Regions from separate parts of the Desulfohalovibrio reitneri genome, predicted to be linked through region 2. Evidence: predicted binding sites of a transcription regulator. Region 2 holds the regulator's gene; each other region holds the start of a gene.
What was found. Region 2 encodes sigma-54, which starts transcription at its own class of promoters, with help from an activator protein. Its sites were predicted from a motif close to CTGGCACGGNNNNTGCTT; they were not measured.
Positions count from the first base shown of each region.

Region 1 (4,785 bases), on a different contig from region 2:
GCGGCGTGCAGTTCGCCGTAGCGGGTCTCGGTGAAGATGTCGATCTTCCAGCCCAGCAGCTTGGAAGCCAGCTTGACGTTCTGCCCCTTGCGGCCGATGGCCAGGGTGAGCTGGTCGTCGGGCACCACCACGTCCAGCTGCTGCTCCTCGTCGTCCACCGCGATGCGGGTGATGACCGCGGGGGAGAGGGCGTTGCGGGCGTAGTCGGCGATGTCCGGCTTCCAGACCACGATGTCGATGCGCTCGCCACGGAACTCCTGCACCACCTGCTGGATGCGGGAGCCCCGGATGCCCACGCAGGCGCCCACGGGGTCCACGTCGCGGTCGCGGGAGAGAACCGCCACCTTGGCACGGATGCCCGGGTCGCGGGCAACGCCCATGAGCCGCACGGTGCCGTCGGCCACCTCGGGCACCTCGCGCTTGAACAGGGCGGCCATGTAGTCCGGGTGGGAGCGGGAAAGAATGACCTGCGGGCCGCGGCCCTCCTTGAGCACCTCGATGACGTAGCCCTGCACGCGGTCGCCGCGCTTGTAGCGCTCCTTGGGGATCTGTTCCTCGCGGGGAAGGAGGGCCTCGGTGCGGCCGAGGTTGATGATCCAGCCGGTGCGGTCGCGGCGCTGGATGATGCCGGAGATGATCTCGCCCACGCGGTCCTTGTATTCCTCGTAGATGATCTCCTGCTCGGCGTCGCGCATGCGCTGGATGATGACCTGTTTGGCCGACTGGGCGGCGATGCGGCCCAGGTCGTGCACGTCGAGCTTGAAGCCCAGGTCGTCGTCCAGCTCCACGGTGGGGTCGTGCTCTTTGGCCTCTTCCAGGGAAATCTCGGTGTTGGGGTCCTCGACCTCGTCGACCACGATCTTGAACTGGAAGACCTCGATGTCCCCGGTCTCGTCGTTGAAATTGACCTCGACGTCGATGGTGTCGCCGAATTTGCGCATGACCGAGGAGCGCACGGCCTCCTCCAGGGTGTCCACGAGGAGGTCGCGATCGATGCCGCGGTCCTTGCTGATCTGGTCGATGGCCTTCTTGAGTTCGCTGCTCATGGTGACCCCTCCGTCGGCCCGCCTGCCGGGCCGGCGGTTGTTAATGTTGCTTGCCCCTGGTCAGGGCGTCCCAATCCTGAATTTTCAGGCGGCAGGACTTCACCAACGACCAGGGAATAACCAGTTCGCGGCCGTCCGCCTCCAGGCGGATGGCCTCGTCTTCGACGGCCCGCACGGGGCCGGTGTATTTCTTGCGGTCGCCCTCGCCGGGCAGCGGCTCGGCGAGCTTCATCTCCACGGTCCCGCCCACGTGGTCGGCGAGCTGCCCGGGTGAGAAGAAGGGGCGTTCCAGTCCGGGCGAGGAAACCTCCAGGCTGAAGGAACCGGGCACGGGGTCCTCCACGTCGAGAATGGCGCTGAGGTGGCGCGAGGCTTCGGCGCACTCGTCGAGCTCCACGCCGCCTTCCTTCTCCACGTAGACGCGGACGACCTGTCCGCCGTGGGCGGTGCCCAGTTCCAGTCCCCACAGGCTGAGCCCCAGAGCCTTCAGGGCCGGGGCGAACAGTTCCTCCAGGGTGCTGGTCAGTTCCTGCCGGTTCAATTCCATCGCGATGCAATCCGTCAACCTGTAAAAAATAAAAAAGGCGGCCTGAGCCACCTCCGAAGATCCGCGCGCCGCACGCGCGACCGAAAGCGTTCCGAACCGGACAGGCGAACCGGATTCGGAGTGGAGCGGGCGACGGGGGTCGAACCCGCGACACCAAGCTTGGGAAGCTTGTACTCTACCAGCTGAGCTACGCCCGCTCTCCGGAAACGGGTTCTTCTAACACCTTTCCAATCGATGTCAAGCGTGGGAGGGCCCGCCCGTGCCGGGGCTAGAGGCTTCCTGGCCGCGCCGACGCCCCGGTGGCGCGGAGCATGCCTGGAAAGCCTGTGTGCGCCGTGTTTCCAGTAGCCACGGCTTGGTCGAGGCGGTGCGGACTCGCCGGGCGGATAGAAGGTCTTACTTTCCCGCGCGGCTTGGCAGAGCTTTTGCATCCAATTTGGCCGAGGAGGACCGCAGCTCATGCAGGACAGCATTTTCTCAGCTTTGTTCGGTGCGCTCTCCAACGAGCACAAGATGAACATGATCTCCAATAATCTGGCCAACGTGAATACCACGGGCTTCAAGAAGGACAGCGTCACCTTCGAGGATACCTTCCTCCGTTTCGCCCATGATTCCGTGGTGGACGCCAGGCCGCACATGGAGGCCGACAAGCTGTGGCCCGACGCGGAGCTCAAGACCCGGCCAAGGCTGTCGGAGCAAAGCACGGACTTCACCCAGGGGGGGCTGAAGCTCACCGGAAACCCTCTGGACCTGGCCATCCAGGGCGAGGGTTTTTTCCAAGTGCGGGACCAGAACACCGGCGACACCTTTTTGACGCGCAACGGGAACTTCACCCGCAACGCCCAGGGCCAGGTCATCGACAGTAACGGCAATCAACTGCTGGCGGGCGGCGGCCCCCTGGAGCTGCCCTCCAGCGAGACGGTGCGCATCGACGCCGCGGGCAATGTGCGCGTGGGGGACCGCACCCTGGGCCAGATCGACCTGGTGCGGCCGCAGGACCCCGGGGCGCTGGAGAAGGTGGGCAACAACCTCTTCCGCGCGCCGGAAGGCGCGGAACAGCTGCAGACCGCCCAGGCCGTGGTGCCCGAGGGGCAGGACACGCCGGTGGTCGAGGCCACCATCAACCAGGGATATCTTGAATCCTCCAACGTGGAGGTGGTCACGGAGATGGTGCGCATGATCGAGACCCAGCGCTCCTTCGAGGCCTACAGCAAGATCATGCAAAACACGGATCAGATCGACAAGCGGGTCATCCAGCTTGGCAGCAAGACAACCTAGGGAGGATTCGAGCCATGATGCGCTCACTGTGGACCGCGGCCACCGGCATGGTGGCCCAGCAGACCCACATCGACACCCTGTCCAACAACCTGGCCAACGTGAACACAACGGCCTTCAAGAAGAGCCGGGCCGAGTTCGAGGACCTCATGTACCAGACCCTGCAGATCGCGGGCACCCTCAACGAGGGAGGCAACCGCGTGCCCACGGGCATGCAGGTGGGCATGGGCGTGCGTCCGGTGACGGTGCACAAGTACTTCAGCCAAGGCGACTTCCAGAACACCGGCAACCCGCTGGACATGGCCATCGAGGGTGACGGTTTCTTCCTGGTGGATTACAACGGCCAGGACGCCTACACCCGCGCCGGCTCCTTCAAGCTGAACAACGAGGGCACCCTGGTCACGGCCAACGGCTACCCCCTGCAGCCGGAGTTCACCGTGCCCGAGGAGGCGGTCAACGTGGTGGTCACGCCCAACGGCCGCATCTCCGCCCTGGACGCCCAGGGACAGGAACTGGCCGGTGCCGACCTGGAGCTGTACACCTTCGTCAACCCCTCGGGCCTCAACTCCGTGGGCCGCAACCTCTACTTCGAGACCCAGGCCTCCGGCCCGGCCACGGCCGGCACGCCGGGCGAGGACCAGTACGGCACCCTGGCCCAGGGCTTCCTGGAAGGCTCCAACGTGGAGCTGGTGGACGAGATGGTCAGCCTCATCGTTGGCCAGCGCGCCTTCGAGATCAACTCCAAGGCCATCACCACCTCCGACTCCATGCTGCAAACCGCCATCCAGGTGAAGCGCTAGCGGAGGAGGCATGAAGCGGTTCCCGGCTTCCCTTTTCCTTCTTCCGTTAGCCCTGGCGCTGGCCGTCGCCGCCTGGGGGGGCATGGCTTCCGCCGCCACCAGCGGCCGCGAGTGGGCCGTGGTCACCATGCGGGCCGCCTGCGTTCAGGACGGCGTGGTGGAACTGGGGGAGATCGCCGCCCCCTTCGGACCGATTCCCGACAAGACCTGGGAACGGCTGGCGGACACGCGCGTGGCCAAGGCGCCCGAGCAGGGGCGGAAGGTGGTCATCAACCCGGACCAGCTCCGCTGGCTCATGCGCCGGGCGCTGGGGGACGAGGCCTCGGTGGTCTCGGTCAAGGGCGGGCTGACCCTGCAGCGGGGTGGTTACGTGGTGCGGGAGGAAGAGCTGCGCGACGTGGTCGTCGACTTTTTGACCAAGCGCCTCTCCGGGATGGAAGGGGAGATCGAGCTGCGCAATTTGCGCCTGCCGGACGCGGTGTTTCTGCCGGGTGATTTTTCCGAGTTGAAGGTCCAGGAGCCGGACGAACTGGAGCCCGGCCGGGTGAACCTGCGCATCAAGGCGTTGACGGCCGACGGCCGCGAGCTGCGCTCCATCGTGGCCGGGGCCTTCGTGGACCGATGGATCGACGTGCCAGTGGCCGGACAGCCCCTCAACTCCGGCGACGTGCTGACCATGGACATGGTTGGCCACGACCGCAAGAACGCCGCCTATTTCAACGGCGAACCCGCCTCGATGGAGGGCCTGCCCCTGCGCGTCACCCGCTCCATCGGCCGGGGCATGGTCATCTATGAGGATGATCTGGAGGGCGTGCCCCTCATCGCCCGCGGGGAGAAGGTGAGGCTGGAGTACCGCGGCGAGAACGTGACCCTGCGAACCCGGGCCGAGGCCGAGACCGAAGGGACCTTCGGCGACATGATCATGGTACGCAACCTGCAGTCAGGCAGGAAGGTGCGGGCCCAGGTCTGGGACGACGGCACCGTGGTCGTCAAATAGGGAGAAACCCCATGCATATCCTTCCCCGAACCATCCTTTCCCTGGTGCTGGCCGCCGTGGTGGCCGCCCCGGCGCTGCTGTCCGGCTGCGCCCCGGCCGACACCTCGCCGGAGCCTTCGC
Region 1 covers NZ_JOMJ01000004.1:428,223-433,007, forward strand. Annotated here, with positions in the region: gene nusA (transcription termination factor NusA) at 1-1,046, opposite strand, end outside; gene N911_RS0114570 (ribosome maturation factor RimP) at 1,087-1,593, opposite strand; tRNA gene N911_RS0114575 (tRNA-Gly) at 1,715-1,790, opposite strand; gene flgF (flagellar basal-body rod protein FlgF) at 2,053-2,871, shown strand; gene flgG (flagellar basal-body rod protein FlgG) at 2,886-3,668, shown strand; gene flgA (flagellar basal body P-ring formation chaperone FlgA) at 3,679-4,665, shown strand; gene N911_RS0114595 (flagellar basal body L-ring protein FlgH) at 4,677-4,785, shown strand, end outside.
Region 1: the regulator sigma-54 is predicted to act here: its motif matches at 2,007-2,024, upstream of flgF (flagellar basal-body rod protein FlgF).

Region 2 (4,785 bases):
AGCTGCGCCCAGCCACAAGAATGATATCCTCGAGTTCGTCGATCTTCCCGTGGGGTATGGCCACGCCGCCGCCAATGCCGGTGGTCCCCAGCTTCTCACGCTCCATGAGTACGCGCCGGGCCTTGTCCGCGTCCACCTCGGGCTGCTCCTGGGCCAGAGGCTGAATCAACTCGCTCAGCACCTCCGCCTTGCTGCCCGCCTGCAGGTTAGGGAGCACGTAATCGCGTCGCAGATAGTCGCCGAGTTTCATTCGCTCCTCACTCTACGTCGAGGCAGGATCAATCAGTCCGAAGTCCCCGTCGTGACGCCGGTAGATGACATTTATCCTCGAAGTCTCCGCGTTTCTGAATACCAGAAAATCGTAATCCAGCGACTCGAGCTGCATGGCCGCCTCTTCCTCGTCCATCGGCTTGGGCTGGAAGGAATCGGCACGCACGATCCGCCGCTCCGCTTCCTCGGGCTCGGGAGCGACGTCCACTGGTCCCGCTTCGGTCTTGGCCGGGCGGCGCACCATCTTTTGCTTGTCCCGGAGCTTCTTGATCTGGGTGAGCACCTTGTCCAGCACCAGATCAATGGTGGAGTACATATCAGCGGTCTGCTCCGAAGCCGAAATGTAGAGGTTGTCGTCGCTGACGACGACCTCCGCAGTCTGGTTGACCCTCTTCTGCACGGAAAGATTGACCTGCACGTCGGCGCCGTCACTGTTGGTGAGCAGCTTCTCCAGCTTGCCGAAGCGCTTGTGGGCATACTCCTTGAGGTGGTCGGACGGCTCGAAGTCCATGAAATTAAAGGCGATGTTCATTTCATCTCCCACTCAGAATATCTGCTTTCGCTTGCTTGACGAGGATATCCCAAGGGCGGTGCGGTACTTGGCCACGGTGCGACGGGCGATGTTCACATGCAGCCTGTCCTTGAGCATGTCCGCGATCTTCTCGTCGGACAACGGCTTCTTGGGGTCTTCCTTGTCGATGAGTTGCTTGATGAGCGCCTTGACCGATTCGGAACCCACCTGGGAGCCATCCTCCATCTCCAGCGCCGAATTGAAGAAGAACTTCAGCTCGAACGTGCCGTGGGGGGTAGCCACGTACTTGTTGGTGGTAATCCGGCTGACTGTGGATTCATGCATGTTGATGTCGTCGGCCACGTCCTTGAGAATAAGCGGCTTGAGATGCGTCACGCCTTCCTCGAAGAAATCACGCTGGAAACGGACGATGGACTCGATGACCTTGTAAAGGGTGCGCTGGCGCTGATAAAGGCTCTTGATCAGCCAGACCGCCGAGCGCATGCGCTCCTGAAAATAATCCTTGCTCTTGCCGCGCTCGGCGGCCATGCCGTCCATGTAAAGGGAGTTGAGGGTCAACTTTGGCAACCCTTCCTCGTTGAGGACGATAACGAACTCGTCGTCGTATTTATAGACGTAGGCATCCGGGCTGACGTACTGCGGCTCACCCGTTCCGAAACTGGCCCCGGGCATGGGGTCGAGTGACTGGATGACGTCGAGGTATTCCTTGAGCTCGTCCAGGCTGAGCTTGAACTTGCGGGCCAGCGGCTTGTAGCGCTTTTTCTCCAGATCCTCCAAATGGTCGGAAACCAGAGAGCGGAGCACCGGGTCGTCCATGCCCAGCACGTCCATCTGCACCAGCAGGCACTCGCGGGGGTCTCTTGAAGCCACGCCTACAGGATCGAACCGCTGCATGGCCAGGATAACCGACTCCACCTTTTCGGGAGAAGAGCCGGATTCACCGGCGATGTCTTCCACGCTGGACATGAGGTAGCCGGAAGGATTGAGGTTGCCGATGACGTGCTCTCCCACGTTCATGGCTTCCTCGTCGAAATCCGAGAGCCGCATCTGCCAAGCCAGGTGTCCCTCCAGGGAAGGCTTGGCCGTGAGTCTGGCCTCGAAGCTGAGCCCCTCTTCGGGAGACTCCGCCTCGCGGGCCCCGGACTGCCGGGCCGACGAGGAAAACTCCCCGAGGTAGTTCTCCCAGTCGGCGTCGCGCATGAGCGCCTCACTTTCGCCGTCTGTCCTCGAATCCTGCGGCTGTTCGGCATCGCCCTGGTCTTCTGATCCTTCCTCCAGGAACGGGTTTTCCATGAGCTCTTGCTGCACCTGCTCCATCAGTTCGACCCGCGAGAGTTGCAGCAGTTTAATGGCCTGCTGCAGTTGCGGCGTCATGACAAGCTGTTGGCTCAGCTTGAGCTGTTGTCGCAGTTCAAGGCCCATGAATCATTCATTCCCTTGACGGGAGGCGTCCGCCCGATAGGCGGGAAGCGGAAGGCTCCACTGTTGGTAGAATCGAAAAAATCGCTTCGTCCGGCACTCGGGCTGTATGCCACAGAGCGGGGCGGGATGCAACGACAGCAAGTCTTTATTGACGCGATATTTTACCCGGTTGGCACGATTTTTCACAGACAGAACTCGCTCCCAAGATACACCTTTCTGGCCTTGGGATTGGCGGCGATTTCCTCCGGCGATCCATTCAGAATGATGGTGCCTTCAAAGACGATGGAGGCGCGGTCGCAGATGGAGAGGGTCTCGCGCACATTGTGGTCCGAAATGAGGATGCCGATGCCCTTGTCCCGCAGGGCACGGATGATGAGCTTGATATCATCAACCGCCAAGGGATCGATGCCGGCGAACGGTTCGTCCAGCAGGATGAACTTGGGTCTGCGAATCAGCGCCCTTGCGATTTCCAGCCTGCGGCGCTCTCCTCCGGACAGATGATACGCTTTGGAATCCTCCAGCCTGGAAATGCCTAGCTCCTGGAGCAGGGAATGCTTCCGCTTCTCCCGCTCCCTCCTGGATAGGTCGGTGTGTTCCAGGATGACGTCCATGTTCTCCCCCACGGTCAGCTTGCGGAAGACCGAGCTTTCCTGGGGGAGGTAGCTGATGCCGGCCCGGGCGCGTTCGTGCAGGGGCCAGGAGGTGATTTCCTCATCGTCCAGGTAGACATGGCCGCCGCTGGGCTTGATGACACCGAGCAGCATGTAGAAAGTGGTGGTCTTTCCCGCGCCGTTGGGACCGAGAATGCCTGCGATTTCCCCCTGCTCCAGGGAGACGTCCACTCCGCGGACCACTTCCTTGGCGCCGTAGCGCTTGCGCAGATCGAGGCCCGCCAGGAGGCTCATTTGCCCTGCTCCCCGCCAAGCTTTTTGTCGTCGGTGAAGAAGAGCGCTTCAACCCGTTTGCTGCCACCGATAACCTCGCTGCGGTTCTCCTCGGCGTAGAATTTGATGACCTCGCCCTGCAGCTTGTTCTGGCCGTCGATGACCACGGGGTCGTCGTGCATGCTCAAGACACCCCGCTCGACATCGTACACGGCCTTGCCGCAATAACCTTCGCGGCCCTCGTGCTCCATGCGCACGTTGCCCAGCGCGACGATCCGGGTGATGTTCGCGTCCGAGGCCAGCTCCGCGTTGCCTTTCCCCGCGGTGCCCTGGCCGCCCTTCTTGTCCAGGTAGGTGGTCAGCTTGTCCGCCCAAAGCCGCATTTCACCACGGACCACGTGTACGTCACCGGTGAAGGTGACGCTGTCGTGGTCCTGGCTATACTGTAAATTGTCCGCGGTGATACGGGTAGGAACTTTCTCGGCCGCCCGGACGGTTCCCGGCAGCGCCAGAAATACGAGCAGCAAAAGAAGCGGTATGAGCCTGTTCATTTCGGATTCTCTCCGTCCTTGGCGGCTCCCCGCATGGTCGTCTCCACTTCGACTCCGTCCATGGCGCGCATGTCCCTGGTCGTGAGGTCGATGACCAGCCTGGGTGCCTGAATGAGCACGTCGCCGCGATCCACCGTGGCGTTGCCTGTAATGGTGATCTCGCGCGTTTTTCCCTGGTAAACGAGGCGTTCCCCGCGCACAATAACCTCGCCGTAAAAGGCGGTTACGTCGGGGTACATGGTCATCGTATCGGTCTCGCGATCCACTGTACCACGGGGAGCGACGATCCGCGCGCTTTCCTCACCCGAATCGCCGAAATACACGATCTCGGGATTCTCGAGTTCGGCCGAGCCGTCTTCGGTATCGTAGGTGGCGGAGGAAGCCTGGAGCGTCCACAACTCCTTGCCGTCCTTTCCCTGAGAGAGGGTAATGCCCTCCACTGAGACGTCAACGTCAAGGTCGGCCGGAAGCCTGGCCTGGATATCCGCCAAGTCCTCGACCTGGGGCTTGAACAGGCTCCAACCCCACATGCCGATAGCCACAAGAGCGGCCAGCGCTAGGACGGCGATGGAGAGCTTCTTGCTCACGGGCCGGTCCATTCCTCCCAGGCGTGTTGCAAAAGTCCTTGGGAGCGCAGGATGTAGTCGATGGCTTCACGCACGGCTCCGTGCCCACCCTTGCGCGAGGACACCCAGGCGGCAAGTTCCAGAATTTCCGGCCGGGCGTCGGCCACCGCCATTGGCAAGCCAACGGACCGCATGGGGCCGGCGTCCACCCAGTCGTCGCCCAGGTAGGCTACCTCGGTTAATGTGATGCCCCGGCGTTCGGCCATTTCATGCAGATGCGGCAGCTTCTTCACGTGGCCGCAGACGTATTCGGTGATCCCCAACTCGGCCACACGCGCGGTCACGCCGCCATGTTCCAGGCCGGTCATCACGGCGATTTCCAGCCCGGCGCGCTGGGCCACCTTGATGCCAAGGCCGTCCTGAACGTGGAAACGCTTGCTGATATCACCTTCCGGGCCGTAATGGAGGCCGCCGTCGGTGAGTACGCCGTCCACGTCAAGCACCAGAATGCGGATGTTGGTGGCCGCCTCGTCAGCCCGCATTGCCTGCCTCCCGGCTTA
Region 2 covers NZ_JOMJ01000003.1:866,759-871,543, reverse strand. Annotated here, with positions in the region: gene N911_RS0104680 (PTS sugar transporter subunit IIA) at 1-250, opposite strand, end outside; gene hpf (ribosome hibernation-promoting factor, HPF/YfiA family) at 263-802, opposite strand; gene rpoN (RNA polymerase factor sigma-54) at 815-2,224, opposite strand; gene lptB (LPS export ABC transporter ATP-binding protein) at 2,407-3,129, opposite strand; gene N911_RS0104660 (LptA/OstA family protein) at 3,126-3,659, opposite strand; gene lptC (LPS export ABC transporter periplasmic protein LptC) at 3,656-4,246, opposite strand; gene N911_RS0104650 (KdsC family phosphatase) at 4,243-4,767, opposite strand; gene kdsA (3-deoxy-8-phosphooctulonate synthase) at 4,757-4,785, opposite strand, start outside.

Region 3 (4,785 bases), 580 kb from region 2:
GCGGACACGCGCGGAACGGATCAGTCCAGCAGGGCTTCCAGCTCGCGGCGGGTTCGGCGGCAGGCGGCGCAGACGTCGTCGGCCAGTTCCACCGCGCCCTGCCCGCCCGCGTCCAACTGTTCCTCCAGGCGGCGGCAGGCCGCGTGCAAGTCGGCCGCCCCCACCACCAGGCAGGCTCCGGCCAGGGAGTGGGCCTCTTCCCTGGCCACGCGCGGCTCGCCCCGGGCCAGGGCCCGGCGGGCTTCCTGGCACCGCTTGTCCGCGTCTTCCAGGAAGCGCAGCAGAAAGGAGGCCCCGTCCTCGTCAGCCAGCAGGTCCCGGGCCATGGAGAAATCCACTGCCCCGTTGCCTTCGTTCCTGGCCTTTTCCCGGCTTACCCGGCCCAGCAGACGGTACAGCTTTTCCAGGCGCAGGGGTTTGGCCAGGTATCCGTCCATGCCCGCTCGCAGGCAGGCCTCCCGGTCCTGGCGGGAGGCGTGGGCGGTGAGTCCGACGATCTGGGTGGCCGGGTCGCAGCCTCTCTCGCCCCGGCGGATGGCCCGCGTGGTCTCCAGTCCGCCCAGCCCGGGCATACGCAGGTCCATGAGCACCAGGTCCATCGGCCGCTCCGCCAGGATTTCCAAGGCCCGCCGCCCGTTCTCCGCTTCGCTGACCCTGTGCCCACGCCGCTGGAGCAGCTGGCAGGCGAAGCGGCGGTTGGTCCAGTCGTCCTCCACCACCAGCACGTGCAGCCGTTCCTGGGAGGGTGTTGTCTCGGCGGCGCGGCCGTCGGCACCGGCCTCCGGCAGCGCGCCCACCTCGGCGAAAGGCGCGGAGAAACAGAAAACCGAGCCTTTGCCCGGAGTGGACTCGTACCACAGCGAGCCCTCGAACAGTTCGGCCAGCCCCTTGCAGATGGCCAGCCCCAGGCCGGTGCCGCCCTGGCCGTGCTCCGCCTGGGCAAAGCTGTCGAAAATCTCGTCGCCCAGGCCGCGCGGCACGCCCTCGCCCGTGTCGGCCACAGCGAAGAGCAACCGGGCGCGGCCGTCCGGACCGGATCCGTCGTCCAGGCGGCGGGCGATGATCTCCACGTACCCCTCGTCGGTGAACTTGACCGCGTTGCCCGCCAGATTGACCAGGATCTGCCGCAGCCGTCCGGGGTCGGAGAGGATGTGGCCCGGCAGCCGGGGGTCGATGAAAAGGCTGACGCCCACGCCCTTGGAGGAGGCCTGCACCCGCTGCTCGGCCGCCACCGCCCGCACCAGCTCGGCCGGGTCGAACACGTCCGGCTCCAGTTCCAGCTTGCCCGCCTCGATCTTGGAATTGTCCAGCACGTCGCCCAGGATGCCCAGCAGGGAGGAGGCGGAGCCCTGCAGCATCTCGGCCCGCTCGCGCTGCTCCGGAGGCAGTTCGTCCTCCAGCAACAGCTCGGCCAGGCCCAGCACGGCGTGCAGCGGGTTGCGTATCTCGTGGCTCATGTTGGCCAGGAAGGCGCTCTTGGCCTGCGACGCCGCCTCGGCCTGCTCCTTGGCCCGCAGCAGATCCTCCTCCATGCGCTTGCGCTCGGAGATGTCGCGCAGCACGCCCTGGATGCCCACCATGACCCCGTTCTCGTCGCGGACATCCGTGGTCACGCACTCGCACCACACGTGGGAGCCATCGGCGCGGCGCATGTGCATTTCGTAGAATCGCGGCCCCGGGTCCGGCTCCCCCGCCCGCTCGGCGCGCAGCCGCTCGGCCAGGCCCTTCTGAATGCGGTCCAGGGTTTCAGGGAGCATGACGTCGGCGAAGCCAAGCCGCAGGACTTCCGCGGGCAGGTAGCCCAGGATGCGCCGTACCGACGGGCTGACGTAGGTGAAGCGGCCCTGGAGGTCGAAGGTGAAGATGACGTCCGCCGTGTTCTCGGCCAGCAGCCGGTAGCGGGCCTCTTTCTCCCGCAGGGCCCGCTCCGCCTCGCGCCGCTCGGTGACGTCCTCCAGGTGGACCAGCACCAGTTCGTGGCTGACCGGCACGCAGGTGGCCTGCAGCCAGCGGCGCTCGCCAGTGGTGAGCATGGTGTGGGGGCCGGCGTGGCTGGTGTGCTCCTGGCTGTCGCCGCACCGGCGGACGGCCTCCAGCATGGGATGGTCGGCGCCCAGCAGTCCGTCCAGGGACTTGCCGAGCAGGGAGGGGATGCCTCCGCGCGTCAGATTTTCGGCGGCCGGGTTGGCGTCCATGAGCACAAATCCTCCCCCCCTGTCGCGGCGCAGCAACAAGGTGGGCATGGGCGAGCCACGGAACAAATTGTGAAAGCGCGCCTCGCTCAGGCGCAGGGCGGACTCGGCTCCCTTGTGCGGGGAAACGTCGTAGACCGTACCTGTCAACCCCAGCAGTTCCCCGTGCTCGGACACGTGGTAGTTCGCCCAGTCGGCCAGCCACACCCAATGGCCGTTTTTGTGCAACCGGCGGTAGGTCTGCCATACCGGGACCAGGCCGCCGAACTCTCCGGCCTGGTTGCGGACATACTCCATCTTCTCAAGCAGTGGCCCTCTGTCTTCGGGGTGGGTCTGGGCGAGGATGAAGTCGAGTCCATTGCCCAGGTAGTAGTCCGGAGGAAACCCCGTGAGTTCCTCCACGGTGGAACTGAGGTAATCGAGGCGGTCCTCCCGCAGGTCGAAGCGGTAGAGGACCAGGTTGGGGCAAATGCGCAATTCGGAGGGGGTGTCCACCGCATCGGGCAGCGCCTCCAGGCGAGCGCCGAGCTGGTCCAGCAGGTCGTCCGCCTCGTGGCGTCCGGCCTCGTCCAGGCGCTGCCTCAAGTTGCGCAGCAGTTCGGTGAGCGGCGTGTCGTCCACTGTGAGCCCCGTGCTGATGGGAAATATCGGAATACACGTTGTCAGCCCGGGCGGCAAGACGTAGGCTTTTTTCCGGTGTCACGGCACGGTTTGTGCTTCAGGCTCATCCCGAGAGGTTCGCGTTGTGGGAAAACCGTTTCGATTCAAGCTGGAAAAGGTGCTGCAGTTCCGCCGACAGGCGGAGGAGCAGGCGCAGCAGGACCTCGCCAGGGCCCGGTCCCGCCTGCGCGAGCAGGAGGAGCGCCTGGAGGGGCTGCTGCAAGCCCTGGCCGACCACGAGGCCTCCCGCTTCGGCAACGCCGAGATGACCCAAGCCGACCTGTGGTTGTGGGAGAACTACCACAGGGGGCTGAGCCAGGACGTGGAGAGCTCCAGGGTGCGCCGCAACCGCCTGGCCGAGGAGGTCGAACGCGCCCGCGCGGCATTGATTGAGAAGGCCAAGGACCGCAAGGTCATGGAAAAACTCAAGGAACAGCAGGCGGAGAAACATGCCCGGGAAGAACAGGCACTCGAGGAAAAAGAAAACGACGAAGTCGCAACGATCCTCCACGGCTACCGTGCTTTCTAGGCTGTTCCAGGCCCTGCTGGTCCTGGCGGTCTTCAAGCTGGCGGCTTTCGCCGCCGTGGGAATGGGCTTCTTCGACGGCACCCACCTGCCCAAGGTGGAGGTGTCCGGGGACATGACCCCGGACATGGCCGCCTCCGGGATCGGTCAAAAAGCCGACCCGGCCGCGAAGCCCAAGGATTCTGGCAAGAAAGCCCCTTCCGTGGCGGACTCCGGTTCCAACGCCGTCGTGCGCGCCCTCTCGCCCAAGGAAGCCCTGGCCCAGGACCAGGGCGGCCAGGACGAACAAGGCGGCCAACAGGAGCAATCCGGCGAGGTGCCCCCGGACTGGGATGCCCTGCAACGCAAGGAAGAGCAGCTCAAGCGCCGCGAGGAATCCCTGCGCACCCTGGAAAAGGAAGTGGACGCCAAGCTGGAGCGGGTGCAGCGCATCCAGGCCGACATCAAGCAGATGATCGAAGAGGCCAAGTCCATCCGCGACCGCAAGTTCAAGCATCTCATCGACGTCTATTCCTCCATGAAGGCGCAGAACGCCGCCCAGGCCCTGAGCAAGCTGGACGAGGACACCGCCGTCAAGATTCTGGCCGGAATGCGCGGCCGCTCGGCCGGGGAGATCCTCAACAACGTGGCCCCGGAAAAGGCCGCCCGCCTGTCCGAGGCCCTGACCGAGATGCAGATTCCCTTCCAGGACCAGTAACAGCCTTTTCTCCGGCCGCCGCCTTGCCCCGCGCGGCGGCGGCCGGTACACCCCTCCCATGCCCCGCATCAAACTGACCCTGGCCTACATGGGCTCCCGCTTCCAGGGCTGGCAGTCCCAGCCCGGCGGCAACACCGTGCAGGACATCCTGGCCCGCGCCTTGTCCCGCATCTGCGACCAGCCCGTGCGAGTGCGCGGTGCCGGACGCACCGACGCCGGGGTTCACGCCCTGGGTCAGGTGGCCCACTTCGACGCCCCGGAGAACCGGACCGGGCTGGACTGGCGGCTGGCGGCCAACGCCCTGCTGCCCCGCGCGGTGAACGTGGTGCGGGCCGAGGAAGTGGACCCGGAGTTCCACGCCCAGTACCACGCCGTGGCCAAGACCTACGCCTACCACCTGTGGCTGGAGCGCGGCTGGTGCTTGCCCCAACGCCGCCCTTTCGTCTGGACCTGCGGCCCGCTGGACGTGGAGGCCATGAAAGCTTCCGCCGACAGCCTCATCGGCCGCCGCGACTTCCGCTCCTTCATGAACGTGGGCAACCCGGTCAATTCCACGGTGCGCACCCTGCACTCCATCGACTTCGCCACGGAGCCCGCCGCCCTGGCCGAGGACATGCCGGACGAGCTGGTCCTGCGCTTCACCGCGGACGGCTTTTTGAAACAGATGGTGCGCAACATGGTGGGACTACTGGTGGAAGCGGGGCGGGGTA
Region 3 covers NZ_JOMJ01000003.1:1,450,667-1,455,451, forward strand. Annotated here, with positions in the region: gene N911_RS17450 (PAS domain S-box protein) at 21-2,813, opposite strand; gene fliJ (flagellar export protein FliJ) at 2,938-3,381, shown strand; gene N911_RS17455 (MotE family protein) at 3,371-4,075, shown strand; gene truA (tRNA pseudouridine(38-40) synthase TruA) at 4,134-4,785, shown strand, end outside.
Region 3: the regulator sigma-54 is predicted to act here: its motif matches at 2,894-2,911, upstream of fliJ (flagellar export protein FliJ).

Region 4 (4,785 bases), on a different contig from region 2:
GTCTGGGCCACCACCACCATGCCCACCACCAGCCCCAGGAAGGCGGCGATGAGCAGGGCCATGCCCGCGCCGGTGCTGAGCATCCAGTAATTGATGGTTTTCAGGCTGAATTCGCCCGTGGTGAAGACGTCCACGTCGTCCACCCTGGCCAGGATGCGTTTCTTGAGCTCACTGGAGGAAACGCCGTCGGCGGCCTCCACCAGGATGTAGACCAGCTGGTCCTCCTGGACTGTGGAGTACTCCAGGGCGTTCTTGAAGGAGGTGAAGACGTAGGGGGAGGTGGTGAAGGAGCGGATGCCGTGGGTGAAGGCCACCACCCGCGCCCGCTTGTTGGCGATTTCGGCCGAGTCGCCCAGATCCACCACGCCCAGCTTCTCGGCGTACAGCCTGTCCACCACGATGGTGTCGCGGATGTCCAGCCAGTCCGTGTTCCCTTCCACCAGGTTCCACGGCCCGCCAAGCCCCTTCTCCAGCTCGTAGCCCACGATCTCGATGGATTCCAGGTCGCCGTTGGGCTTTTTCCAGTTGGCGAACTGGATGATGAGCTTGCCGGTGCGCGCCACCCCGGGCACGGCCATGACCAGGTTGTTGGTGCGCTCCTCCATGGGCAGGGCGATGTCGAAGTTCTTAATGCCGCGCGAGGCCACCCACACGTCCGCCCCGGAGTTGTCGATGACTCCGGAGATGGTCGTGGTGAAGCCAATGAACAGCCCCAGTTGCACACTTATGAGCACAACCGCGAAGATGACCCCGATGAGGGTCACAGCGAGCCGAACCTTGTCGTGGACAAGGTTGCGGTACGCCAGAGGTACGATCACCGCATCACCGCCTCCGCTCCGGACAGGGACGGGAGATACCAGTCGGCGGCCTTTTGCAGTCCCTGCCGTACATCAAAGGCCGGTTCGTATCCAAGCAAAGAGCGTGCCTTGCTTATGTCCGCCAGGGAATGCCGCACGTCTCCCGGGCGTTCCGGCCCGTATTCCGGCTCCATGTCCAGCGCGGAAGGACGCACCTGGCCCACGATTTCTCGAATGAGTCCGAACAATTCGTTGAGCGAGGTGCGCTGGCCGAAGGCCACGTTGTACACCTGCCCGTGGGCCTCGGGGTTGGGGCAGCGGGCGGCCAGCAGGTTGGCCTGCACGGCGTTGTCCACGTAGCAGAAGTCGCGGCTGGTCTCGCCGTCGCCGTTGATGACCGGCCTCTCCCCGCGCAGCATGGCCGCGAACCAACGGGGGATGACCGCGGCGTACGCCCCGTCCGGATCCTGCCTGGGACCGAAGATGTTGAAGTAGCGCAGCCCGATGGCCTTGAAGCCGTAGCAGGACTGAAAGACCTCGGCGTACAGCTCGTTGACCAGCTTGGTCACGGCGTAGGGGGAGAGCGGACGGCCGATGGTGTCCTCCACTTTGGGCAGGTCAGGATGGTCGCCGTAGGTGGAGGAGGAGGCGGCGTAGACGAAGCTTTTCACCTCGGCGTCGCGGGCGGCCACCAGCATGTTCAGAAAGCCGTCGACGTTGTTGGCGTTGGTCAGGGCCGGGTCCTCGATGGAGCGGGGGACGCTGCCCAGCGCGGCCTGGTGCAGCACGTAGTCCACCCCCTCGCAGGCTCGGGCGCAGGTGCCTGGCTCGCGGATGTCCCCCTTGATGAATTGGAATCGCGCCCGCTGGGACGCGCCCACCCCGTCCAGGGCCTCCTCCACATTGATGAGGTAGCCGGTGGAGAGGTTGTCCAGCCCCACCACCTCCTGATCCAGGCGCAAGAGCGTTTCCACGAGATTCGATCCGATGAAGCCGGCCGCCCCGGTGATCAGCCAGCGAGCTGGCCGGTCCGAGCTGAGGAGAAGAAGATTTTTTTCCGTAATGTCCATGCATCCCTCTCTGCGGTTTGGTTCACGCGGGTTGTTCAAGAAGCGTGCAAGCCGGGGGAAGCGGTCGGGCAAACCAGCCCATTCGAGTTAAAATCGTGTGCTTCCAGCTGGTTGTCTTGCCACCCTTCCAGGCTGGGAGCCTGTCGGGGGCGAACCGAGGGTGCGGAAACGTCCCGGTGGTGTCCGGGGAAAGTATTTCGCGGGCGGACTATTCCGAAAAAACCGGACAAGCGGGGGGTGGTCGGAGGGGGCAGCGTGGGGGCTGTGTGTTCTACTAGCTTGAAATGTTTATTTTTATTTTGCCAGCGGATGCTGGCACGCATTTCGCTCAAGAGGGGGACAGGCATCGGGCCCGGCCGCCGTGACGCGGCTTGGGGACGAAGAGAACAGGCCGGCCCTCCTCGGCCGGCAATCGGGGAAACAACCTGGGGAGAGTGAACTCGTGTTCAGAGCAAGAACCTTTCTCGCGGCCGTATGCGCGGCCTTCCTGCTTCTGGCGGCCGGATGCGGCCAGGACAAGGCCTCCCTGTACGAACAGGGCCGCGAAATGCTGGAAAACGGGGACTACAACGGGGCCATCGTGCATCTCAAGAACGCCCTGGAGAAGGACCCCAATCTCGAGGACGCGCGCTTCGACCTGGGCCGGGCCTACATGGAGGCCGGGAAGTTCGACCGGGCCGAGGCGGAATTCAAGAAGGCCCTCCTCCTGGATCCCTACGACAAGCGGGTCAGCCTGCATCTGGGCCGCATAGAGAACTCCCGCCGCAATCCGGACAAGGCGAGGGAGCACATCCGCGAATACCTCGAGGAATACCCGGAGGACGCGGCCGGGTACGAGCAGTTGGCCTACGCCTACTCGGTGGACGGCCGGCCGGAGTTGGCCGTCACCCAGCTGCGCAAGGCGCTGGAGCTCGAACCGGACAGGACCTCGGCCCGTCTGGGGCTGATCCACACCCTCATGGACATGGGCGAGAACCGCGCCGCGGGGAAAGAGGTGGAGATCATCCTGACGGACGATCCGGACAACCGGGCGGCGCTGCACGCCAAGGCGCAGCTGGAGAGTCAGGAGGGCGACCTGGACGCCGTGCTGGCCACTTACACCCGCATCGGTTCGGCCCACCCCGGGGACCTCTACGCCCGCTACAAGGCGGCCACCCTGCTCGGAGATCGCGGCGAACTGGACGAGCTGAACAAGACCGCCGAAAAGATCATGGCCGAGTACCCCAAGAAGGCCCAGGGCTACAAGCTCAAGGGACAGTACCATTTCAAGACGGGCAACTACGAGGAAGCGGTCAACTCCCTGCGCGAGGCCATCAAGATTCAGCCCGACCTGGAGTCGTACTACCTCCTGGGCCTGGCCTTCTCCCAGCTGGGCAACCTGGAGATGGCGGTCAGCCAGCTCAACACCGTGCTGGACTACAGCCCCGAATTCACCAAGGCCCGCCTGCTGCTGGCCGAGGTGCTGGTGCGGCAGAAGCGCGGCGACATCGCCTTGAGCGAAGTGGACAAGGTGCTGGAGTCCAATCCGGCCGATCCGGCCGCCCTGGCCCTGAAGGGCGACGCCCTGCTCTCCATGAACCGCAACCGCGAAGCCCTGGAGTGGTTCGACAAGGCCGCCGAGCGGGCCCCGAAGATGTACCAGCTGCACCTCAAGAAGGGCATGCTGCGGGTGGTCATGGGGGAGCACGAACAGGGCGAGGTAGACCTGCGCCGCGCTGTTGAGGAGGCTCCCGAGGTCAACGCGCCGCGCCTGGCCCTGCACGCCCTGCTCAACGGCCAGGGCCGCGCCGAGGAGGCCGAGGCGGTGCTGCGCGAAGGGCTGGGCGGCGGCAAGAGCGACGCCACGCTGCTCAACGCCCTGGCCGGAATGAAGATCCGCGCCGGAAAGCCGGATGAGGCGGAGCGCCTCATGGCCCAGGCCAAGGAGGCCGACCCGGATTTCCTGCCAAGCTACCACGGCCTGGCCACCACGTATCTTTCCCGGGGCGACAAGGAGAAGGCCCTGGCCGAGTACCAGGCCGCCCTTGAGCGCGCCCCGGAAGACCTCAAGTCACTGCTGGGGGCGGCGGCCGTGCTGGATATGCAGGGCGAGACCGTCCGTGCCGGGGAGTACCTCCGGCGCGCCGCGGACGGCGGCAGCGAGCGCGGGATCACCACCCTGGCCCGCTTCCACATGCATCACGACAAGCCGGCCGAGGCCCTGACCATCCTGGAGGAGGGCATGGAGCTGCACCCGCACTCCAAGAGCCTCCAGCTGCTCAAGGCCGAGGTCCACTTGGCCATGGACGATTTCGACAAGGCCATGGCCGAGTACTCGGCCATTGAAACCCGCGACCCCTGGCTGGGCCTGCTGCACAAGACCCGCGCCCTGGCCTCCCGGAAGCGCTTTGGCGAGGCCGAGGACATGGCCCGGCAACTGGCCCAGGTGAAGCCGGACAACGGCTTCTCCTACCTGCCCCTGGCCCTGGTGCTGGAACTGAGCGGCCGGCGAGACAAGGCGGATGAGGTGCTCCAGCGGGCCATGGAGACCGATCCGGACAATGTGGAAGTGATCATGGCCCGGGCCAGGCTGAGCAGGGCGCAGGGCCGTCTGGACGAGGCCGAGAAGCTGTACGATCGGGTGGTCGAGCGCGATCCGAAGAATCCGGACGCCCTGACCAACAAGGGCGTGCTGCGCCAGATGCAAGGCGACGAGAAGGGCGCGGAGCGGGCCTATGCCCTGGCCGTGCGGGCCGATGCGGACTACGTGCCGGCCCTGAACAACCTGGCCATGATCTACGCCGACATCGAGGGCAAACGGGACCTAGCCTACAGAATGGCTGTCAAGGCCTACTCGGCCGCCACCGGCAGCCCCGGCGTCGCCGACACCCTGGGCTACGCCATGCTGCGCAACGGCCGCCCGGAGGAAGCCCTGAAGA
Region 4 covers NZ_JOMJ01000004.1:77,538-82,322, forward strand. Annotated here, with positions in the region: gene N911_RS0112915 (FtsX-like permease family protein) at 1-818, opposite strand, end outside; gene N911_RS0112920 (SDR family oxidoreductase) at 815-1,867, opposite strand; gene prsT (XrtA/PEP-CTERM system TPR-repeat protein PrsT) at 2,310-4,785, shown strand, end outside.
Region 4: the regulator sigma-54 is predicted to act here: its motif matches at 2,180-2,197, upstream of prsT (XrtA/PEP-CTERM system TPR-repeat protein PrsT).